DNA from 3 places in the Serratia sp. LTN-2 genome. Region 1 is predicted to be linked to each of the others. Evidence: predicted binding sites of a transcription regulator. Region 1 holds the regulator's gene; each other region holds the start of a gene.
What was found. The regulator PhoB, encoded in region 1, activates phosphate uptake and scavenging genes when phosphate is short. The targets are predictions, from matches to a motif close to CTGTCATAAAACTGNCNNAT.
Positions count from the first base shown of each region.

Region 2: a site for PhoB is predicted at 1,769-1,788, ahead of opgB (phosphatidylglycerol--membrane-oligosaccharide glycerophosphotransferase). Genes of this name have one in related genera too.
Region 3: a site for PhoB is predicted at 3,845-3,864, ahead of glpT (glycerol-3-phosphate transporter). Genes of this name have one in related genera too.

Region 1 covers NZ_JCAXDO010000004.1:142,260-149,519, reverse strand. The annotation lists gene AC6BYQ_RS10610 (PstS family phosphate ABC transporter substrate-binding protein) at 1-618, opposite strand, end outside; gene phoR (phosphate regulon sensor histidine kinase PhoR) at 633-1,949, opposite strand; gene phoB (phosphate response regulator transcription factor PhoB) at 1,974-2,663, opposite strand; gene sbcD (exonuclease subunit SbcD) at 2,879-4,111, shown strand; gene sbcC (exonuclease subunit SbcC) at 4,108-7,260, shown strand, end outside.
Region 2 covers NZ_JCAXDO010000003.1:188,782-196,041, forward strand. The annotation lists gene AC6BYQ_RS08055 (cupin domain-containing protein) at 1-83, shown strand, start outside; gene AC6BYQ_RS08060 (aldo/keto reductase) at 89-913, shown strand; gene AC6BYQ_RS08065 (transporter substrate-binding domain-containing protein) at 906-1,649, opposite strand; gene opgB (phosphatidylglycerol--membrane-oligosaccharide glycerophosphotransferase) at 1,934-4,237, shown strand; gene AC6BYQ_RS08075 (AMP nucleosidase) at 4,375-5,838, shown strand; gene nac (nitrogen assimilation transcriptional regulator NAC) at 5,875-6,798, opposite strand; tRNA gene AC6BYQ_RS08085 (tRNA-Asn) at 7,137-7,212, shown strand.
Region 3 covers NZ_JCAXDO010000006.1:215,846-223,105, forward strand. The annotation lists gene pldB (lysophospholipase L2) at 1-339, shown strand, start outside; gene yigL (sugar/pyridoxal phosphate phosphatase YigL) at 344-1,141, shown strand; gene glpQ (glycerophosphodiester phosphodiesterase) at 1,174-2,253, opposite strand; gene glpT (glycerol-3-phosphate transporter) at 2,336-3,691, opposite strand; gene glpA (anaerobic glycerol-3-phosphate dehydrogenase subunit A) at 4,056-5,705, shown strand; gene glpB (glycerol-3-phosphate dehydrogenase subunit GlpB) at 5,695-6,963, shown strand; gene glpC (anaerobic glycerol-3-phosphate dehydrogenase subunit GlpC) at 6,960-7,260, shown strand, end outside.

The DNA of each region.
Region 1 (7,260 bases):
CGCCTGCACCACCGAGGCCGAACCGGGCAACTCATTGACGCGCGGCATAAAATCACCGCCGCACAGCGCGCGCAGTTTGAAATAGCCGTAGGTGCCGGAAGCCGAGTTGCGGCCAAAGCGTTGCAGCGAGCGCGTCGCCCAGTCGCCGCTCAGACCCAGTTCGCCCCAGCGCGTCAGCGGCTGGCTTTCACCGCAGCGCCGGGTGGCGGAGAAAATACGATCGAGCTGCTGCAAATTGAGGCCGCGCAGCGGATTGTCCTGATGCACCAACACCACCAGCGCATCCACCGCCACCGGCACCGCCAGCGGCGCATAGCCGTAACGATGTTCGAACGCCGAAACCTCGGCCGCCTTCATCGGCCGGCTCATCGGGCCCAGCTGCGCGGCGCCCGCCGCCAACGCGGTCGGCGCGGTCGACGAACCGGCGGCCTGGATCTGCAGATTAACGTTGGGATAATGCTGGCTGAAGTCCTGCGCCCACAGCGCCATCAGGTTCGCCAGGGTGTCGGAGCCGACGCTGGACAGATTGCCCGCCAGCATGCCGTCGGGCTGCGCCAGCGCGCCACGTCCGGCCAGCAGCGCCAGGCAAAGCAACAGCCCTCGGGTGATTCGGGTCATACCGGTGTCTCGCGTTAATTTTTCACCGCATTCTCTGATAAAGCGGCCGGAACAATCAACCGGTTGGGTAAGGTAAAGATAAAGCGGGTGCCGATCCCCGGTTCGCTGAGGATCTCCAGCCGCGCGTCGTGATGGCTGAGCGCGTGTTTGACGATCGCCAGCCCCAGCCCGCTGCCGCCGGTCTGGCGCGAACGGGCCTTGTCGACGCGATAAAAACGCTCGGTCAGGCGCGGAAGGTGCTCGGCGGCGATGCCCGGCCCGTTGTCGCTGACCTGGAACTGCGCACCATGTGCCGTCTGCTGCCAGCTGACTTCGATATGGGTGCCCTTCGGCGTGTGGTTGACCGCGTTGTATACCAGGTTAGACACCGCGCTGCGCAACTGGTCTTCATTGCCGAACACTTTGAGCTGTTCGTTCACCCGGAAAGCGATCTCGTGATTACCGCCGCTCAGCGATTGCGCCTCGCGCTGCAACACCCGCAGCATCAGCGGGATATCCACCCGTTCGTTCATGTCGACATTGGGCGCCGCCTCGATGCGCGACAGCGTCAGCAGCTGTTTGACCAGCCCGTCCATCCGGCGGGTCTGCTCTTGCATGGTGCTCAGCGCCTTGCTGCGCAGCGATCCGTCCTGCTCTTCGTCGCCCATCATTTCCAGGTAGCCCTGCAGCACCGTCAACGGCGTGCGCAGCTCATGGCTGACGTTGGCGAAGAAGTTGCGCCGCGCCCCTTCCAGCTGGCGCATCTGGGTGACGTCGCGCGCCACCATCAGCAGTTGCCCTTCGGAATAGGGCATCACGCGGAATTCGACGTAATGTTCGTTGTTCAACTGCAGCGTCAGCGGGCGCGAAAACTCCTGCTGTTGCAAATAGTGGCTGAACTCCGGATAACGCAGCAGGTTGAGGATGTGCTGGCCGTTGTCTTCCGGCCAGCGGAAGCCGAGCAGATGCTGCGCCAGACCGTTGCACCAGAAGATATTGCCTTCGACGGTGGTCATCACCACCGCGTCAGGCAGCGATTCGGCCCCGCTGCGAAAGCGCTTGATCAGCAGCGCCAGCTCGCGGCGGCGGCGGCGGTTGCGCTGCTGCATCTGATACAGGCCATAGAACAACGGCTCCCAGCTCCAGCGGCCGGGCGGCGGCGTCATGCTGCGGTCGATCCACAGCCAATGGGAGAGTTTGAGCTGGTTGTAGAAATTCCACACCAGCGCAGCCAGCGCAGAGGCCAGCAGGAACCAGGGCAGATAACCGAAAATCAGCCCCAGCAGTAAGGCGGGCAGACAAAAAAGAGCCAGCTCCAGAGCCAGCCTCTTCCACGACAGACGTTCTAACACGGCATATTCTCCAGCGCGGCGCGATCAGTAGCGCGTTGAGAACCGGTAGCCGGTGCCCCGAACGGTTTGAACCATTTTATCATGCCCACTGGTTTCTAACGCCTTGCGGAGCCGACGGATATGCACGTCAACGGTACGGTCTTCCACATAAACGTTAGTGCCCCAGACGTGATTAAGCAACTGCTCGCGGCTATAAACCCGCTCCGGGTGGGTCATAAAGAAGTGCAGCAGCTTGAACTCGGTCGGCCCCATGTCCAGCGCCTGATCGTTCGCCATCACGCGGTGGGAGGACGGATCCAGGCTCAGTCCTTGCATTTCAATCACTTCTTCCACCGCCATCGGTGAAATACGGCGCATGACCGCTTTGATGCGTGCCACCAGCTCCTTGGGCGAGAACGGCTTGGTGATGTAATCATCCGCCCCCACTTCCAGGCCGCGCACCCGGTCTTCCTCTTCGCCGCGCGCGGTCAACATCATCACCGGGATATCGCGGGTCAGCGCTTCGCGCTTCATATGCTTGATAAACTGAATGCCGGAACCGCCGGGCAGCATCCAATCGAGCAACACCAAATCAGGGAACGGCTCAGACAGGCGCGTCACGGCGCTGTCATAATCCTCGGCTTCCAACGGTTGGTAACCATTCTGTTCCAACACAAAGCACACCATCTCACGGATCGGCGCTTCGTCTTCCACCACCAGTATGCGTCTTGCCATCGTCAATCCTGCCAATGTGTTAGCGACTTTGCGGGCGCCATTATGCGTCAGTTTTGTGACACTTTTATGAAAAAAAGCGGCTGTTATAGGCAGTAAGCATAGCGATTATTTCCCATAGTAAAGAAAAATCATTCCGCTGCCCTCGCCATTGCGCCGGGACAGCCGGCGCCGCGGCCTTTATAATCATCGCCATTACCTTTGCACCCGGGAGTGTCATGCGCCTGATCCACACCTCTGACTGGCACCTTGGCCAGTACTTTTTCACCAAAAGCCGCGCCGCCGAGCACCAGGCTTTTCTGAACTGGCTGATCGAACAGGTAGAGCAGCAGCAGGTGGATGCGCTGATCGTCGCCGGGGATCTGTTCGATACCGGCTCGCCGCCCAGCTACGCCCGCGAACTGTACAACCGCTTCGTGGTGGAACTGCAGCACACCGGCTGCCAACTGGTGGTGCTGGGCGGCAACCACGATTCGGTGGCGACGCTGAACGAATCGCGTGAACTGCTCTCCTGCCTGAACACCACGGTGATCGCGAGCGCGCAAGGCGCCCCCGAACAGCAGATCCTGGTGCTGAACCGGCGCGACGGCCAGCCGGGCGCGGTGCTGTGCACCATCCCGTTCTTGCGGCCACGCGATCTGCTCACCAGCCGCGCCGGCGAATCCGGCGCGCAGAAACAGCAGGCGTTACAGGAAGCCATCGCCGAACATTACCAAACGCTGTATCAGGCGGCCTGCGAGCGCCGCGACCAATTGGGCCTGCCGCTGCCGATCGTCGCCACCGGCCACCTGACCACCGTCGGCGTCACCACCTCCGACTCGGTGCGCGACATCTATATCGGCACCCTCGACGCCTTTCCGGCGCAGGCCTTTCCTCCCGCCGACTATATCGCGTTGGGCCACATCCACCGCGCGCAGAACGTCGCCAAATCGGAGCACATTCGCTATAGCGGCTCGCCGATCCCGCTCAGCTTCGATGAACTGGGCAAAGCCAAAAGCGTCTTTATGGTCGATTTCGCCGACGGCGCTTTGCAGCAGGTGGAAGCGTTAACGATCCCGCAGTTTCAGCCCATGCAGCTGATCAAAGGCGATCTGGCCGAGATCGAACGGCAGCTGCGGCAGTTTGCCGATTATGACGGTGAGCTGCCGGTGTGGCTGGATATCGAAGTGGCGACGCAGGACTACCTCAGCGACATCCAGCGCCGCATTCAGCTGCTGGCGGACGAGCTACCGGTGGAAGTGGTGCTGCTGCGGCGCAGCAAAGAACAGCGCCGCCAGGCGATCGCACAGCAGGATAAGGAAACGCTCAACGAACTGAGCGTCAATGAAGTGTTCGAGCGGCGCCTGGCGCAGGAGATTGAGCTGCCCGAAACGCGCCAACAGCGGATGCGCCAAATGTTCCGCCAGGTGGTCGAGGCGGTGCAGCACAACGCCGAGGAGAACAACCCATGAAAATCCTCAGCCTGCGCTTAAAAAACCTCAACTCGCTGCAGGGCGAATGGAAGATTGACTTCACCGCCGAGCCGTTCGCCAGCAACGGTCTGTTCGCCATTACCGGCCCGACCGGCGCGGGCAAAACCACCCTGCTGGACGCCATCTGCCTGGCGCTATACCACCAGACGCCGCGCCTCAACGTCACGCCAAGCCAGAATGAACTGATGACCCGCCATACCGCCGAATCGTTGGCGGAAGTCGAGTTCGAGGTCAAGGGCGTCGGCTATCGCGCCTTCTGGAGTCAGCGCCGCGCCAAAAACGCGCCGGACGGCAACCTGCAGGCGCCGAAAGTCGAACTGGCGCGCCGCGAAGACGGCAAGATCCTGGCGGACAAAGTGCGCGACAAGCTGGAGATCACCGCCGCCATCACCGGGCTGGACTTCGGCCGCTTCACCAAGTCGATGATGCTGTCTCAGGGGCAGTTCGCCGCCTTCCTCAACGCCGACGCCAACGATCGCGCCGAGCTGTTGGAAGAACTGACCGGCACCGAAATCTACGGGCGATTGTCCGAACAGGTGTTCGAATCCCACAAACAGGCCAAAACCGATCTGGATGGGCTGCATCAGCGCGCCAGCGGTATCGAGCTGCTGAACGACGAACAGCGCCACTCCCTGGCCGAACAGCTGACGGCGCTGAGCGAGCAGGAAAGCGCTCTCGGCGAGCAAACCCGGCAACAGCAACAGGCGCTGAGCTGGTTACAACAATGGCAGCGATTCCGGCAACAGCAAAACGAGGGGCGGCAACGGTTGGAAAACGCCCAGCGCGAGCAGGCCGAGGCCGCCCCACAGCTTCACCGGCTGGCGCTCAGCGAACCGGCCGAAAAATTGCGGCCGCTGCGCGGCGAACGCGATCGCTGCCGCGCCGAGCTGCAGACGATACAGCAGCAAGCGGCCCTGCTGACGCAGCAGCAGGAACAGCAGTCGGCGCAGCTGGCGCCGCTGCAGCAGGCGGTAGAAAAGACCCGCCTGGCGCAGCAAGCCCATGCCGAGCACATGCGGCAACAGCAACAGCTGATCGATGAGCAGGTCGCCCCGCTCGATCATCAGATCGCCCAACTGCAATCGACACAGGCCGAACGGCGACAGGCCGGCGATGCTGCCGCGCAGCAGTGCGCCCAACAGCAGGCGGCGCTGGAGCAGCTCACCGTTCAACGCAATCAACTGACGACGCAGGGCGCACAGCATCAGCAGCAATTGAACGCGCTGACCCAAGCGCTGGCCGTTCAACAGCAGCAGCAGCAAGCGCTGGAGGCGCAAACGCCGCTGGCCCCGTTGCGCCAGCGCCTGAGTGCCCTGGCAGATCTGCGTCCAACGCGTCAGCAGTTGTCCACGCTCGCCACCCTCCACCGTCAGACCCGCGAGCGGCTGACCCGGCAGCAAGCGGAGCACGCCGGACGACAAACGCAACTCGCCGAGCTGCAACAACAGCTGGAGAGCGCACGCCAGCAATTCAAACAACACAAGGCGCAGCTGCAGGAAGTAGAGCGGATCCACGAGCTGGAAAAACGCATCGTCAGCCTGGAAGCGGAGCGTGCCCTGCTGCAAAGTGGCGCCCCCTGCCCGCTGTGTGGCTCGACCACCCACCCGGCGGTGGAGCAATATCAGGCGGTGCAGCCTTCGGCGACGGAGCGGCGGTTGGTTGAGATGCGCACCCTGGCAGAGAAACTGCAAACCCAGGGTACCGAACTGCGCACCCGCTGCGAAAGCCTGCTGGAACAGCAGCAGCGCCAGCAGCAAACCATCGCGCAGGATGAACAGCAGCTGGCCGGCCAACAGCAGCAGTGGCAGCAGCTCAGCGCGCCGCTGGCGTTCGACTTTACGCTGGCGGATGACGAGCCGCTCAGCGCCTGGCTGAGTGGCTGCGACGATGAAGAGCGGCGCGGGCAACAGGCGCTGCAGCAGCATGAACAATCGGCGCAGGCGGTACAGCAGGCGAAAGACGCGCTCGCGGCGCTGCAAACGCAGCAGCAGCAGGCGCAGCAACAGCTGGCGTTGCTCGAAGAGCGCTTTACGCTGCTGCAAAAAAACCACGCCGATAGCCTGCAACAGCAACAAGACCTGCAACAACGCTGGCAAGAAGGCGAGAAAATCCTCGCCGAACGGCGTGCGCAGCGGCTGGCGCTGTTCGGCGAACAGCGGGTCGCCGAGGTGCGCGAACAGCTGCGCGCCAAACAAACCGCCTGCGAACAGGCCAGTGTTCAGGCTGCCGAGCAGTGGCAAAAGGCGCAGGAACTGCGCGAACGCCTGGCAGGCCAACAGGCCGGGCTACAACAGCAACACGCCCAAATGCAGGAACGGCTGCAGCAGGCGCAGCAGCAGTGGCAGCAGGCGCTGGCCGACAGCGAATTCGTCGATGAAACCGCCTTCGCCGCCGCGCTGCTGGACGACGCCCTGCGCCGCGAATTGCAGCAGCGCAAAGAGCAGTTGCAACAGCGGCAGGTAGAGGCCACCGCCCTGCTGACACAGGCGACGCAAACGCTGGAGCAGCATCGGCAGAACCGCCCTGAAGGGCTGGATGAAGCCAACGCGGATATCGACGCGCTCACCCAATCGCTGGCCGAGCTGGCGCAGCAGTTGAAGGTGCTGCAGCTGCGCCAGGGCGAACTGCGCAATCAGTTGGAAAGCGACGCCGCCCGCCGCCTCAATCAGCAGGCGCTGTTCGAGCAGATCGCCCGCAGCCAGCAAGACTACGATGACTGGAGCTACCTCAACCAGCTGATCGGCTCAAAAGAAGGCGACAAGTTCCGCCGCTTTGCTCAGGGGCTGACGCTCGATCATCTGGTTTACCTGGCCAACAACCAGCTCGGCCGGCTGCACGGACGTTATCTGCTGCAGCGCAAGACCAGCGATGCGCTGGAACTGCAGGTGGTCGACACCTGGCAGGCGGATGCGCTGCGCGATACCCGCACCCTGTCCGGCGGCGAGAGCTTCCTGGTCAGCCTGGCGCTGGCGCTGGCGTTGTCCGATCTGGTCAGCCATAAAACCAGCATCGACTCGCTGTTCCTCGACGAAGGCTTTGGCACGCTGGACGCCGAAACCCTCGATACCGCGCTGGATGCGCTGGACAGCCTGAACGCCTCCGGCAAAACCATCGGCGTGATCAGTCAC
Region 2 (7,260 bases), on a different contig from region 1:
ATACACCTCGTCGGGAAGCCTCTGACGTGCACTTTATTAATCCTGCTCATGAACATTTAAAATTCATCAGCCATATTGGGTAATGAATATGCGTAATTCACAACACCTGTTCACCAATGACGGTAACGCGATACCTGCCATCGGATTCGGCGTCTGGCAGTCGCGAGGAGATGAATTGATCGGCGCCGTTCAATGCGCGCTTGATGCGGGCTACCGCCTCGTCGATACGGCCGCAATCTATGGCAACGAATCTGAAGTGGGCACCGCAATAAAAGCTGCAGACGTGCGCCGGGAGGATATCTTCGTCACCACCAAGTTATGGAACGATCGGCATGATGACGTTGAGAACGCTTTCAACGAAAGCTTGACCAAGCTCGGTTGCGACTATGTCGATCTGTATTTGATTCACTGGCCGGTATCCGGGCAAAACCTGTTCGTTTCTGCCTGGAATGCCATGATAAAACTCCGTGACAGCGGGCGAGTTAAAAATATCGGGGTAAGCAACTTTTCCATCGAGCAGATATGCCGCCTGGAAACTGAAACCGGTGTTCTGCCTGCCGTCAATCAACTGCAAATTCACCCGTTTAATCAGCAACGAGAATGCGTTGATTGGTTACACGCCCACGGGATTGTTACTCAAGCCTGGAGCCCGCTCGGCCACGGCAACCAGAATATATTGACCCACCCCGTCATCTTGAAAATTGCCGAACAGCAGCATAAAACGCCGGCCCAGATCGTATTACGCTGGCTGTATGAAAACCAAATCATTGCGCTGCCGAAGTCCAGCACGCCGCAAAGAATACGGGAAAATATTGATATCTTCGACTTTAACCTATCGACATCCGAACTTTCGGCAATAAACAAACTGGATCGCGGCCTCAATGTCGGCAACGATCCCGACGCGTTCAGGTAGTCGAGGCGGCCGGCGGCGCCACCGTCACCTCACCCTGGCCGCTGCGCTGCAATGCCGCCTTCACCAGCCCGTTGGCCTTGCAGCGTTCAATAAAGCCGTTCACATAGGCGGCGCCCTGCGTTTTTTGCCGCGGCACCGCCATCGCCTGACGGATGGCGGTGAAATGCCCCTCCAGCACCCGGTAGCCCGGATGGGCGGCCGCGGCGGCCAGCAGCGGCTGACGCACGCCGGCCGCCGCCTCCAGCCCCCGTTCGAAAAACAGCGCGATCGCCTCGGCAGAGGTTGCCGCCCGCACCAGTTGCGCCTGCTGCAGCGTGCGCGATAAAAACAGGTCATACGCCGCCCCCTGGCCGACCGCAATGCGCACTTCCGGCCTGTCGAGCTGCGCCACCTCAAAGTAAGGCGCGTCGTTCACCACCAGGTAAGTCCCCTCAATGATCACGTAGGGTTCGCTGAACGCAATCTGCGCCGCGCGCACCGGCTCGATGGCCATAAACGCCAGGTTCCAGGCGCCGCTGTCCAGATCGGCGAACACCTTGCCCGCCGCGTCATAGGTCACCAGCTCGAGCGTCACGCCCAGTTCCTGAGCCAGCGCGGTGGCCAGCTCCACCGAAGCCCCCTGCGGTTTGCCGCCGGCCCCCGCCTGCGCCAGCACCGGATTACCGTAGTTGATCGCCGCGCGCAACACGCCTTGCGGGGCCAAATCCTCGAGTACCGCTGCGGAAATCGTCTGCATACTTCCTCCTGAATGGCTGATGGGCGCGCCGTCGTGGCGCTCATTAAGCGTAGAGCGAAACCTCCGACCAGCAAGCTTTCGCCGCCGTGGCCGCCGCTGGCGTGATTAACGTCACACTATCGTCATAAAAATGTACAATAGCCGCCGCTCGTCGGCCGTAGCGGGAGATCGCGCGTTGTTCCGCCGCCGGCAATAGGCTATACCCTTCACTTTTCGCGCCGCGGCACGGCCGGCGGCGCAGACCAGGGCAGCAACGTTTTTTCCAATCAGACAGGGTTTGGCGGATGGTTTTAGCAGTCGTTTCGTTTGTTCTCTTTTTGGCGTCGATTTTGATTTATCGCACCCGGGCCGCCGCCAACCGCTGGTGGTTCGCCATTTTGCTGACGCTGCTCGGCAGCTATCTGGTGCTGAACGTCATCCTGATCGCCAGCAACTACTTTACCGGCGACGGCATCACCGATGCGGTGATCTACACCGTCACCAGTAGCCTCAAGGGCGCCGGCGTCAGCAAATACGTGCTGCCGTTTATCGGCCTGCTGGCGGCGCTGGGGGGAATTTTCGCCGTGCTGGCCCGCAGCCTGCTGCGCCGCAAGGCTAAAGGCAGCAGCGTGGCCTACAGCGTCGTCGCCGTGCTGCTGGCGCTGTTTTCGGTCGGCACCACCCCGGCGTTTCAGGACATTTCGCTGTTGGTCAAGAGCCAGATCGTCGGCGATACCGCCGATTTCACCACCTACTACAAGGCGCCGAAAAAGACCGTGCAGGGCAAGCGGCCGAACCTGGTGTATATCTATGCCGAGAGCCTGGAGCGCACCTACTTCGACACCGAGCTGTTTCCCGGTTTGGCCGACGAACTGAATGCCCTGCGCGCCGACAGCATCGACTTCAGCAACACCCAGCAGCTGCCGGGTACCGGTTACACCATCGCCGGCATGGTCGCCTCGCAGTGCGGCATTCCGCTGTTCGCGCCCTTCGACGGTAACGCCTCCAGCGCGGTCTCCACCTTCTACCCGGAGAACGTCTGCCTGGGCGACGTGCTGAAGGCCGCCGGCTACAGCAACTATTTCTACCAGGGCGCCGAGCTGGCGTTCGCCGGTAAAGACACCTTCCTGAAATCCCACGGCTTCGATCACGTTTACGGCTTCAAAGAGCTGCGCGATCGGGTCGCCGATCCAAGCTATAAAAACGACTGGGGCTGGTACGACGACACCGTGCTGGACGTGGTGTACGGCAAGTTTGTCGAACTGTCCGAACAGCGCCAACCGTTCTCGCTGTTTACCCTGACCGTCGACACCCATCACCCGGACGGTTTTATCTCCGCCGGCTGCAGCAAGCAAAGTTACGCCTGGCAGAATAAGGACAACCGCTCGCTGAGCGCGGTGGCCTGCAGTCAGCAGCACATCGCCGCGCTGATCGACAAGATCAAACGCTCGCCGTACTTCAGCAATACCGTGATCGTGGTGTCTTCCGACCACCTGGCGATGAACAACACCGCCTACGACATTCTGACCAAGCAGAAGCGCCGCAACCTGTTCTTCATCATCGACGGCACCCGGCCGCAGGCGGAGCAGCGCCACGAAAAGCGCAGCACGCTGGATAACGGCGCCACGGTGCTGGACGTGATGGGCGGCGACAACTATATCGGCCTCGGCCGCAGCAGCCTGTCGGCGCCGTCGCTGTCTACGGTGTTCCTGAACATCGAAGAGAAGATCAACGGCTGGAAACCGGCGGTGATCAACCAGTGGGGCCTGCCGAACCGCATCAGCGACTACAGCGTGGATACACGCCAGCGCAGCTTCAGCTTCTCCGGCGTCACCTATAAGGTGCCGTTCATCCTGCGGGTGGGCGATAACCGCATCGAACCGATGTTCAACGTCTATCTCTCCACCCCGCTGCGCAAGCAGCTGGCCGGGCTGGGGGCGGGGGAGAAATTCGTCTGGGTCGATAAATGCTACGAGATCGGCCGGGTCTGGGCGCCGCAGTTGGCGCTGAGCACCGACATCTGCGTGGCCTCAGGTACCCTGGCCTCGCCGCCGCAGATCGCGCAGGCCAGCGGCGAGCGCTTTCGCGGCAAGGTAAACTTTGGTGCCCCGACGGCGGACAACGTCGCCGACTACCAAAACGCCGTCGCCCGCCTGCAGGTGGACGACGCGGCAGTGAAATACCGGGCGGACGCCATCGAGTTCATGCTGCCCGGCATGCCGGAACAGGTGAAGGCCATCACCGGCGTCTCCGCCGTCGAGGAATGGGGCCGCTGGTCCGACGCCAATCTGGCGCCGGCGGTGAACATCGATTACGTCGATCCGCTGCCTAAAACCTTCGATCTGGTGCTGCGCGCCCGCGCCTACGGCAACAACGTCGGCGAACCGATTTCGGTGCGCGTCGGCGACGAAGAGCGTTTCGTGTCGCTCGGCGAACAGGACAGCACCGTCACCCTGCGCTTCGATAACCCGCGCGGCGCGCAAAACATCAGCATTACGCCGCCGGCGCCGACCGAGCCGAAAGAGAGCGCCAGCGGCGGCTTCACGCCGAAGAAGCTGGGCATCGGGCTGGTGTCGCTGAAGGTCGAAGCGGCCGACCCCGCTTCCTGATCCCCCTGCGCCGCGGGCGCGGTATTTTCTTTGCCGCGCCCGTCATTTCGACCAAGCTTTTACGCCTTTCTTCGGCTAACCTGTGACGGTGAAACGCCGCAGCCCCGCCACAGAGCCGGGACATCCAAGGAGAAAGTATGAGCTATGCCCCACCTCGCAGTGGCCTCAGCGCCGATCAGGCACTCGATCAACTGGAAGCCCTGTATGACGCCGCGGTAGACGCGCTGCGTCAGGCGGTCAGCGACTTTATCAGCCACGGCACGCTGCCGGATCCGCAGGCGCGCGCCGCCGGGCTGTTCGTGTACCCCGAGCTGCGCGTCAGCTGGGACGGGCAGCCATCCGGCCCGAGCAAAACCCGCGCCTTCGGCCGCTTTACCCATCCCGGCAGCTACAGTACCACCGTGACCCGGCCGCAGCTGTTCCGCCACTATCTGGCCGAGCAGCTGGCGATGCTGGAACACGATTACGCCGCCCATATCGAAGTGGCGCCGTCGCAGCAGGAGATCCCGTTCCCTTATGTCATCGACGGCTCCAGCCTGGCGCTCGACCGCTCAATGAGCGCCGGCATCGCCCAGCATTTCCCGACCACCGAGCTGGCGCAGATCGGTGACGAAACCGCCGATGGCCTGTACCACGCCACCGACAATCATTTCCCGCTGTCGCATTTCGATGCGCTGCGCGCGGACTTCTCGCTGGCGCGCCTGCGGCACTACACCGGCACGCCGGTGGAGCATTTCCAGCCGTTCGTGCTGTTCACCAACTACACCCGCTATGTGGACGAGTTCGTGCGCTGGGCCTGCGCGCAGATCGCCGATCCGGCCAGCCCATATATCGCGCTCTCCAGCGCCGGCGGCGCCTACATCACGCCCGAAACCAGCGCGCCCGAGCAGACGGTGTCCGATCTGGCCTGGAAAAACAACCAGATGCCGGCCTATCACCTGATCTCGCGCACCGGTCAGGGCATCACGCTGATCAACATCGGCGTCGGCCCGTCCAACGCCAAGACCATCTGCGATCACCTGGCGGTGCTGCGCCCGAGCGCCTGGCTGATGATCGGCCACTGCGGCGGCCTGCGCGAAAGCCAGGCGATCGGCGACTATGTGCTGGCCCACGCCTATCTGCGCGACGATCACGTGCTGGACGCGGTGCTGCCGCCGGATATCCCGATCCCGAGCATCGCCGAAGTGCAGCGCGCCCTGTATGACGCCACCAAAATGGTCAGCGGCATGCCCGGCGAAGAGGTCAAACAGCGCCTGCGCACCGGCACCGTGGTCACCACCGACGACCGCAACTGGGAGTTGCGCTACTCCGCTTCGGCGCGCCGCTTCAACCTCAGCCGCGCGGTGGCGGTCGACATGGAGAGCGCCACTATCGCCGCCCAGGGTTACCGCTTCCGGGTGCCGTACGGCACGCTGCTGTGCGTCTCCGACAAACCGCTGCACGGCGAGATCAAACTGCCGGGCCAGGCCAACCGCTTCTACGAAGGGGCGATCTCCGAGCACCTGCAGATTGGCATCTGCGCCATCGATCTGCTGCGCGCCGAGGGCGATCGCCTGCATTCGCGCAAGCTGCGCACCTTCAACGAACCGCCGTTCCGCTAACGGTGCACAGGCCCGCTGCGGCGGGCCGTTTTTTCCTCAACGCACCAGCGCCAGCGCGCGCTTCTCCTGGCTGCGGCCGCCGGCGATCGACAGCAGCAGGTCTTTCACCAGCAATGCCGGGGCGGACAGCGCCTGTTGTCCCGACATGCACAGCGACAGCGGCACCGACATCGTCGGCGCATTGATGCGCGCCATCCAGGCCTTGGCCGGGCCGATCATCGCGCGCGCCACCGATTCCGGCAGCACGGTCGCCCCCAACCCGCTGGCGATCGCGGCGCTCAGCGCGCCTGAGGATTCAATCTCTCCCACCACGTTGATCGCCAGCTTGCGCAGCGCCATCGCCTCTTCCAGCTGGTTGCGCACCGCATCCCCCTCGCGCGGCAGGAACAGGTTCAGCCGCGCCACGTCCAGCAGCTCGACGCTGTTGCCGGGATGCGGCACCGCGCGCGTCGCCACCAGATAGAGATCTTCCCGCATCAGCGCAATGGCGTGCTGACCGGCGGGCATTTTGGCGCCGTAGATCATCGCCATATCCAGCGTCTGATTGGCTACCTGCCCGGCCAATGCCGCGCCGCTGTTTTCATGCAGGCTGAGCAGAATGCCCGGCTGCTGATCGCGCAGGGTCTGCAGCAGCGGCAGCGCCAGCTGCGCCGCAGTGCTGCCCGACGCCAACCCGAGAGACACCTGGCCGCTCATCGCCTGCCCGGCGCTGTTGACCGCACTCTGCGCCTGTTCGCACTGGCGCAGAATGGTCTGCGCGTGGGCATAGAGAATATTGCCGGCCTCGGTCGGCTGCACACCGCGCTTGGTGCGGATCAGCAGCTGCTGCTTCAACTCCCCTTCCAACGTTGCCAATTGCTGGCTGAGCGCCGGCTGGGCGATGTGCAACACCTCCGCCGCCTGGGTCAGGCTGCCAATATCGACGATTTTCACGAAGTACTTCAGACGTCTGAAATTCATAGTGCCTCCAGCGAGCCGCTAAATTGAGAATGCCGAAATCCGGTTATTCAATCGCAGCAAGATCCGGGCCAGAGTCGGCAAATGCCCCGAGAAGCGGGATACGCGGCGGCAAACGGCCGTTCGCCGGGCAGCACGCGCCACAACGCAGGGCAGGCGTTGCACCATCGGCAGGCAACGGCCTTAAACAACGGGCAATCCGCCGGCACTGCGCGCGGGATAAGCGACAAAAGCGAGAAAAAGCAGCAGGTTGGGCAATCTTGCAGCAAACGAACGCATCGGGCGCTTTCAGGCTTTACAAGCCGCAACCGCCCCGCTATTATTCGCCCCGTTCACACGATTCCTCTGTAGTTCAGTCGGTAGAACGGCGGACTGTTAATCCGTATGTCACTGGTTCGAGTCCAGTCAGAGGAGCCATATTTAGAGAAGCCCGCTCAGGGAAACCCGAGCGGGCTTTTTGCATCT
Region 3 (7,260 bases), on a different contig from region 1:
GTGGGCGGGCCGACCTACCATTGGGTGCGGGAGAGCATTCGTGCCGGCCGGCAGATTATCGTGCAGGCCGGGGAGATAACAACGCCGCTGTTGCTTTTGCAAGCCGGTGAGGAACGGGTAGTCGACAACCGTTCGCACCAGGCTTTTTGTCAGGCTCTGTCAGACGCGGGGCGCCCTTGCGAAGGGGAGCTCCCGTTGGTTATCAACGGCGCACGCCATGAGATCCTGTTCGAGCGGGACGCGATGCGCGCCGAAGCACTGAACGCAATTCTGCGCTTCTTTGCTCAACACTTAGGCGGTGCGCTGCCGCCGACAACTCCATCAGAGGTTAGAACATAACGCTATGTATCACGTCGTCGCTTCCGATTTAGATGGCACGCTGCTGTCTCCCGACCATACCCTGTCGCCGTACGCCAAAGAAACGCTGAAGTTGCTGACCCAGCGCGGCGTGCATTTCGTGTTCGCCACCGGCCGCCACCATATCGACGTGGCGCAGATCCGCGACAGCCTGGAGATCAGCGCCTTTATGATCACCTCCAACGGCGCGCGGGTGCACAATACCGCCGGCGAGCTGATCTTCAGCCATAACCTGGATGGGGATATCGCCCGCGATCTGTACGGCATGCTGCACGACGATCCGGAGATCACCACCAACGTCTACCGTAACGATGACTGGTTCATCAACCGCGAGAGCCCGGAGCAGGAAGAGTTCTTCCAGGAGTCGGTGTTCAAATATCAACTGTTCGAACCGGGCCTGCTGGAAACCGACGGCGTCTGCAAGGTTTACTTCACCTGTGAAGACCATGAGCGGTTGCTGCAGGTGGAAGACGCCATCAACGCGCGCTGGGGCGATCGGGTCAACGTCAGCTTCTCGTTCCCGACCTGCCTGGAAGTGATGGCGGGCGGCGTGTCGAAAGGGCATGCGCTGGAAGAAGTGGCCAAGATCATCGGCTATACCCTGCAAGAGTGCATCGCCTTCGGCGACGGCATGAACGATCTGGAGATGCTGTCGATGGCCGGCAAAGGCTGCATCATGCGCGACGCGCATCAGCGCCTGAAGGATATGCTGCCTGAGCTGGAGGTGATCGGCTCCAACGTCGACAACGCGGTGCCGCACTACCTGCGCAAAATGTTCCTCTGAAATAACAAGGGCGCCTTGCGGCGCCCTTGGCATTATTTGTGCTGGCCCTGCTTCTGCAGGAACTGCACGCCCTTGTCCGGGAAGTCGGTGAACACGCCGTCAACGCCGGCCTGGTTGTAAATCACGTCATACAGCTGATTCACGTCGGTCACGTACTTCGGCAGCGCATCGGCGCGAATGGTGAACGGATGCACCGCCAGCTTGCTGGCGTGCGCTTCTTTCACCATGTCGGTCAGCACGATGTGGCCCGGCTTGGATTTATCCGCTACCACCAGCATGTGGTAGTCCGGCCCGATGCCGTCGGCATACTGCGCGATTTTCTTCATCGCGCCCGGCTTGAACATCCAGTCGTAGTCGTATTCCACCCACTTGCCGTCGGCTTTCTGCTCGTAGGTTTCCTGCCAGTCGTTATAGGCGATCAGCTGCACCAGCTTCAGATCCATGCCCAGCTTCGGCTCCAGCTCGTTCTTGATGCGTTTGAGCTCGTTGGCGTCGAAGCACTGCAGGTAGACGTTGTCGTTCTTGCCGGTGTAGCCGTACTGCTTGAGCACCGCCAGCACTTTGCTGGAGATGTCTTTGCCTTCCTGCTTATGGAACCACGGCGCCTTGATTTCAGGGTAGATGCCGATGTTTTTGCCGGTCGAGTGGTTCAGACCCTGCACGAACTCGATCTCTTCCTGGAAGGTGTGTACGCGGAAGTCGGATTTGCCCATCGGGAAGCGGCCAGGGTAGCCCTGCACCTTCTTGCCGTTTTCGATTTCAAAACCTTCGGTGAACTTCAGCGATTTGATCTCCGCCAGCGTAAAGTCGATGGCGTAGTAGCGGCCGTCTTTACGCGCGCGATCCGGGAAGCGTTCGGCGACGTCGGTGACGCGATCGAGGTAGTGGTCGTGCAGCACCACCAGCTCGTTGTCTTTGGTCATCACCAGGTCTTGCTCGAGGTAATCGGCGCCCTGCGCATAGGCCATCGCCTTCGCCGGCAGGGTGTGTTCCGGCAGGTAGCCGCTGGCGCCGCGGTGGGCGATCACCACTTTGTCCGCCGCCTGCGCGGCGCTGACCATTGAGGTGGCGAGAATGATCCCTGTCAGCAGGGCTTTGACTTGAGTCCGCATTCCGTTTTCTCCGTGTTGTTGGGGGCAGGGTAGTAAAAAGGCCGCAGGGCGGCCTTTAAATCATGCAAAAGTCGTGTGACGGTTAGCCGCGCTTGCCGGCAGCGATTTCCGCGTGATGTTTCTTCTCGTTCAGCATGGTCAGCAGCAGCAGGATAACCGCCAGCACGCCGCCGCCGATCATCACCATGAAGCCGCCGTCCCAACCGAAGAAGTCCACGGTGTAACCGACGATGGCGCTGGCCGCAACCGAGCCGCCCAGGTAGCCGAACAGGCCGGTGAAGCCCGCGGCGGTGCCGGCGGCTTTCTTCGGCGCCAGCTCCAGCGCATGCAGGCCGATCAGCATGACCGGGCCGTAGATCAGGAAGCCGATGACCAGCATACAGATCATGTCCACGGTCGGGTTGCCGGCCGGGTTCATCCAGAACACCACGGTGGCGATGGTCACCAGCGTCATGAAGAACACGCCGGTGGCGCCGCGGTTGCCTTTGAACACCTTGTCCGACATCCAGCCGCACAGCAGAGTGCCCGGAATACCGGCGTACTCATACAGGAAGTAGGCCCAGGAAGACTTGTCCAGCGCGAAGTGCTTCACTTCTTTCAGGTAGGTCGGCGACCAGTCCAGAATGCCGTAACGCAGCAGGTAGACGAACACGTTGGCGACCGCGATGTACCACAGCAGCTTGTTCGGCAGGATGTACTGCATGAAGATCTGCTTGGCGGTCAGCTCTTCTTCGTCTTTTTCGCTGTAGTCGTCCGGATAGTCGTTTTTGTACTCTTCAATCGGCGGCAGGCCGCAGGATTGCGGAGTGTCGCGCATCAGGGCGAAGGCGATCAGGGCCACCAGGATGGCGCCGAAGGCCGGCATGTACAGCGCCGCGTGCCAGTCGTTGAACCAGGCCATACCCAGCAGGAACAGCAGCGGCGGCAGGCCGCCACCCACGTTGTGGGCGCAGTTCCAGATGGAAACGATGCCGCCGCGTTCTTTCTGCGACCACCAGTGCACCATGGTGCGGCCGCACGGCGGCCAACCCATGCCCTGGAACCAGCCGCACAGGAACAGCAGGACGAACATGATGGCGATGCTGGAGGTTGCCCACGGCACGAAGCCCATGAACAGCATTACCGCCGCCGCCAGGATCAGGCCGGCTGGCAAGAATACCCGCGGGTTGGATCGGTCGGAGACCGAGCCCATGATGAATTTGGAGAAGCCGTAGGCGATGGAGATGCCCGACAGCGCGAAGCCGAGGTCACCGCGGCTGAAGCCTTGTTCGATCAGGTAAGGCATGGCCAGGGTGAAGTTCTTACGCACCAGATAGTAAGCGGCGTAACCGAAGAAGATCCCCAGGAAAATTTGCCAGCGCAGCTTACGGTAGAGCGGGTCTACCTTATCGCTCGGCACACGGGCGATGTGTGCGGCCGGCTTAAAAATACTCAACATGAGCGCCTCCGATGGCTTTATCTGTTATCACATCAATATGACCTTTTACGTTCATTTGATGATTGAGCGGATATCGAATGTGGTGTTTTTGTGTTCCATAACGAGCGCCATTGTCATCAAATACGCCTGGTGTCGCTGTGACGAATGGCGCAATTGTTACACTTTCATGAAACCACGGCGGATTTTGAGCGATTCGTTAACGTTATGAAATAGAAAAACGTCCAAAAATCGTGATTATGATCACATTGATGGTTTTTTGTGGACATTTTTATTTCGTTTCATGTTCGTTCTTGTTCCTTATCAAACAAAGACCCTAATAACCGTGGCTCAATAGGCTCATAACTACCGATCCTGAGGGAGCGAAATGAGCAGCTATTTTGACGGCGGCGAAACGGATGTGATCATCATCGGCGGCGGCGCCACCGGCGCAGGCATTGCCCGCGATTGTGCGCGGCGCGGCTTGCGCTGCATTTTGCTGGAGCGTCATGACATCGCCACCGGCGCCACCGGCCGCAACCACGGCTTGCTGCACAGCGGCGCGCGCTATGCGGTGACTGACGGCGAGTCGGCGCGCGAGTGCATCGAAGAGAACCGCATCCTGAAACGCATCGCGCATCACTGTATCGAGCGCACCGATGGGCTGTTCATCACCCTGCCGCAGGACTCGCTGGAGTATCAGCAACAGTTTATCGCCGCCTGTCGCCAGGCCGACATCGACGCCGAAGCGATCGACCCGCAGCTGGCGCTGCGGCTGGAGCCGGCGGCTAACCCCGCGCTGATCGGCGCAGTGCGCGTGCCGGACGGCACCGTCGATCCCTTCCGGCTGACCGCCGCCAACATGTTGGACGCGCGCGAACACGGCGCGCAGATCCTGACCTACCACCAGGTGGTGGGATTGTTGCGCAGCGGCGATCGGGTGACAGGCGTGCGCGTTTACGACCATCAGAGTCAGCGGCGCTATGAGCTGCACGCGTCGGTGGTGGTCAACGCCGCCGGCATCTGGGGCCAGCAGATCGCCGAATACGCCGATTTGCGCATCCGCATGTTCCCGGCCAAGGGGGCGCTGCTGATCCTCGGCCATCGCATCAACAACATGGTGATCAACCGCTGCCGCAAACCGGCGGACGCCGACATCCTGGTGCCGGGCGACACCATCTCGCTGATCGGCACCACCTCGACCCATATCGACTACGACCAAATTGACAACATGCTGGTGACCCCGCAGGAGGTGGACATTCTGATCCGCGAAGGGGCGCTGCTGGCACCCACCCTGGCGCAGACCCGCATTTTGCGCGCCTATGCCGGGGTGCGGCCGCTGGTGGCCAGCGACGACGATCCCAGCGGGCGCAACGTCAGCCGCGGCATCGTGCTGCTCGATCACGCCGCCCGCGACGGGCTGGAAGGGTTTATCACCATCACCGGCGGCAAGCTGATGACCTACCGCCTGATGGCGGAGTGGGCCACCGACAAGGTGTGTGAAAAGCTCGGGGTAAACAGCCCGTGCACCACCGCGCAGGACGCGTTGCCGGGATCCCGTCAGTCGGCGGAGGAAACGGTGCGCAGCGTGGTTGCACTGCCCGCCAGTATCCGCGGTTCGGCGATTTACCGGCACGGGGATCGCGCCAGCCAGGTGCCGGCGGCCGATCGGCTCGACACCAGTCTGGTGTGCGAGTGCGAGGCGGTGACCGCCGGGGAAGTGCGCTATGCGGTCAATTCGCTGACCGTCAATAACCTGGTGGATCTGCGCCGCCGCACCCGCGTCGGCATGGGCACCTGCCAGGGGGAACTCTGCGCCTGTCGCGCCGCCGGGCTGTTGACGCGCTTTAACGTCAGCACGCCGCAGCAGTCCATCGCGCAGCTGTCGCAGTTCCTCAACGAACGATGGAAAGGCGTTCGGCCGATCGCCTGGGGCGATGCGCTGCGCGAGAGCGAATTTACCAGTTGGGTTTATCAAGGGTTATGCGGGCTTGAGGCCCAGGCCGACAAGGGGCAGGAGGCGGATGATGCGATTTGACGTAGTGGTGATTGGCGGCGGCCTGGCGGGCCTGAGCTGCGCCATTGCCGTGGCCGAGCAGGGCAAGCGCTGCGCGGTGGTCAGTTCTGGCCAGAGCGCGCTCTACTTCTCCTCCGGTTCGCTCGACCTGTTGGCGAGATTGCCGGACGGCACGCCGGTCGAGATGCCGTTGGCGGCGTTGCCGCAGCTGGCGCAGCAGGCGCCGCAGCATCCGTATTCTCTGATTGGCCCCGGCCGGGTGGCGGCGCTGTCCGCCGCCGCGCAACGGCTGCTGGAACGCTGCGGGCTGAACCTGCAGGGTGAGGGGACCAAAAACCATCTGCGCATTACGCCGCTCGGCACGCGCCGCGCCACCTGGCTCAGCCCGCAGGCGATCCCGACGCTGCCGCTGACCGGCCAGTTGCCCTGGCGGCGCATCGCGGTGATCGGCATCGAAGGGTTCCTCGACTTCCAGCCGCAGATGGCTGCCGACTCCTTAAGCCGGGAGCTCGGCGTGCAGACGGACGTAGCCTATCTGCACGTGCCGGCGCTGGACCGATTGCGCAATAACCCCAGTGAGTTCCGCGCGGTGAACATCGCCCGGGTACTGGATTTGATGGAAAGCCTGCCGCCGATGGCCGAAGAGCTGCGGCGGCTGGCGGGTGAGGCCGAGGCGCTCTTCCTGCCGGCCTGTCTGGGCCTGGAGGATGATGCGTCGCTGGCGGTGCTGCAGGATGCGGTCGGCAAGCCGATCCGACTGCTGCCGACGTTGCCGCCTTCGGTGCCCGGCATGCGCTTGCATCAGGCGCTGCGGCGGCGTCTCCAGCAGCTGGGTGGCGTTTTCATGCCGGGTGACAGCGTAGTGCGCGCCGAGTGCGAAGCCGGCTGCGTCACCGGCCTGTACACCCGCAACCATGGCGATATTCCGCTGCGGGCGCAGCAGGTGGTGCTGGCCAGCGGCAGCTTCTTCAGCAACGGGTTGGTAGCGGAGTTCGACCGGGTGCGTGAGCCTATCTTCGGGCTGGACGTGCACAGCCGCGCGGATCGCGCCGACTGGAGCCAACGCGAACTGTTCGCGCCGCAGCCTTATCTGCAGTTCGGCGTGCGCACCGACGGCAGGCTGCGGGCGATGAAACAGGGGATGCCGTTCGACAATCTGTACGCCATCGGCGCGGTCGCCGGCGGTTACGATCCGCTGCAGCAGGGCTGCGGCGCCGGCGTGTCATTGATCGGGGCGCTGCACGTCGCGCAGCAGATCGCCGCGGAGGAGAACGCATGAGCCTGCATCAGGACCACAGCTTTGAAAGCTGCATCAAATGCACCGTTTGCACCACCTACTGCCCGGTCGCCAAAGTTAACCCGCTCTACCCGGGGCCGAAACAGGCGGGGCCGGACGGCGAACGGCTGCGGCTGAAAGACCCGGCGCTGTATGACGAAGCGCTGAAATACTGCACCAACTGCAAGCGCTGCGAAGTGGCCTGCCCATCGGACGTCAAAATCGGCGACATCATTCAACGCGCCCGTGCCGACTTCGCCCAGAGCAAACCGACGCTGCGCGACGCCATCCTTAGCCATA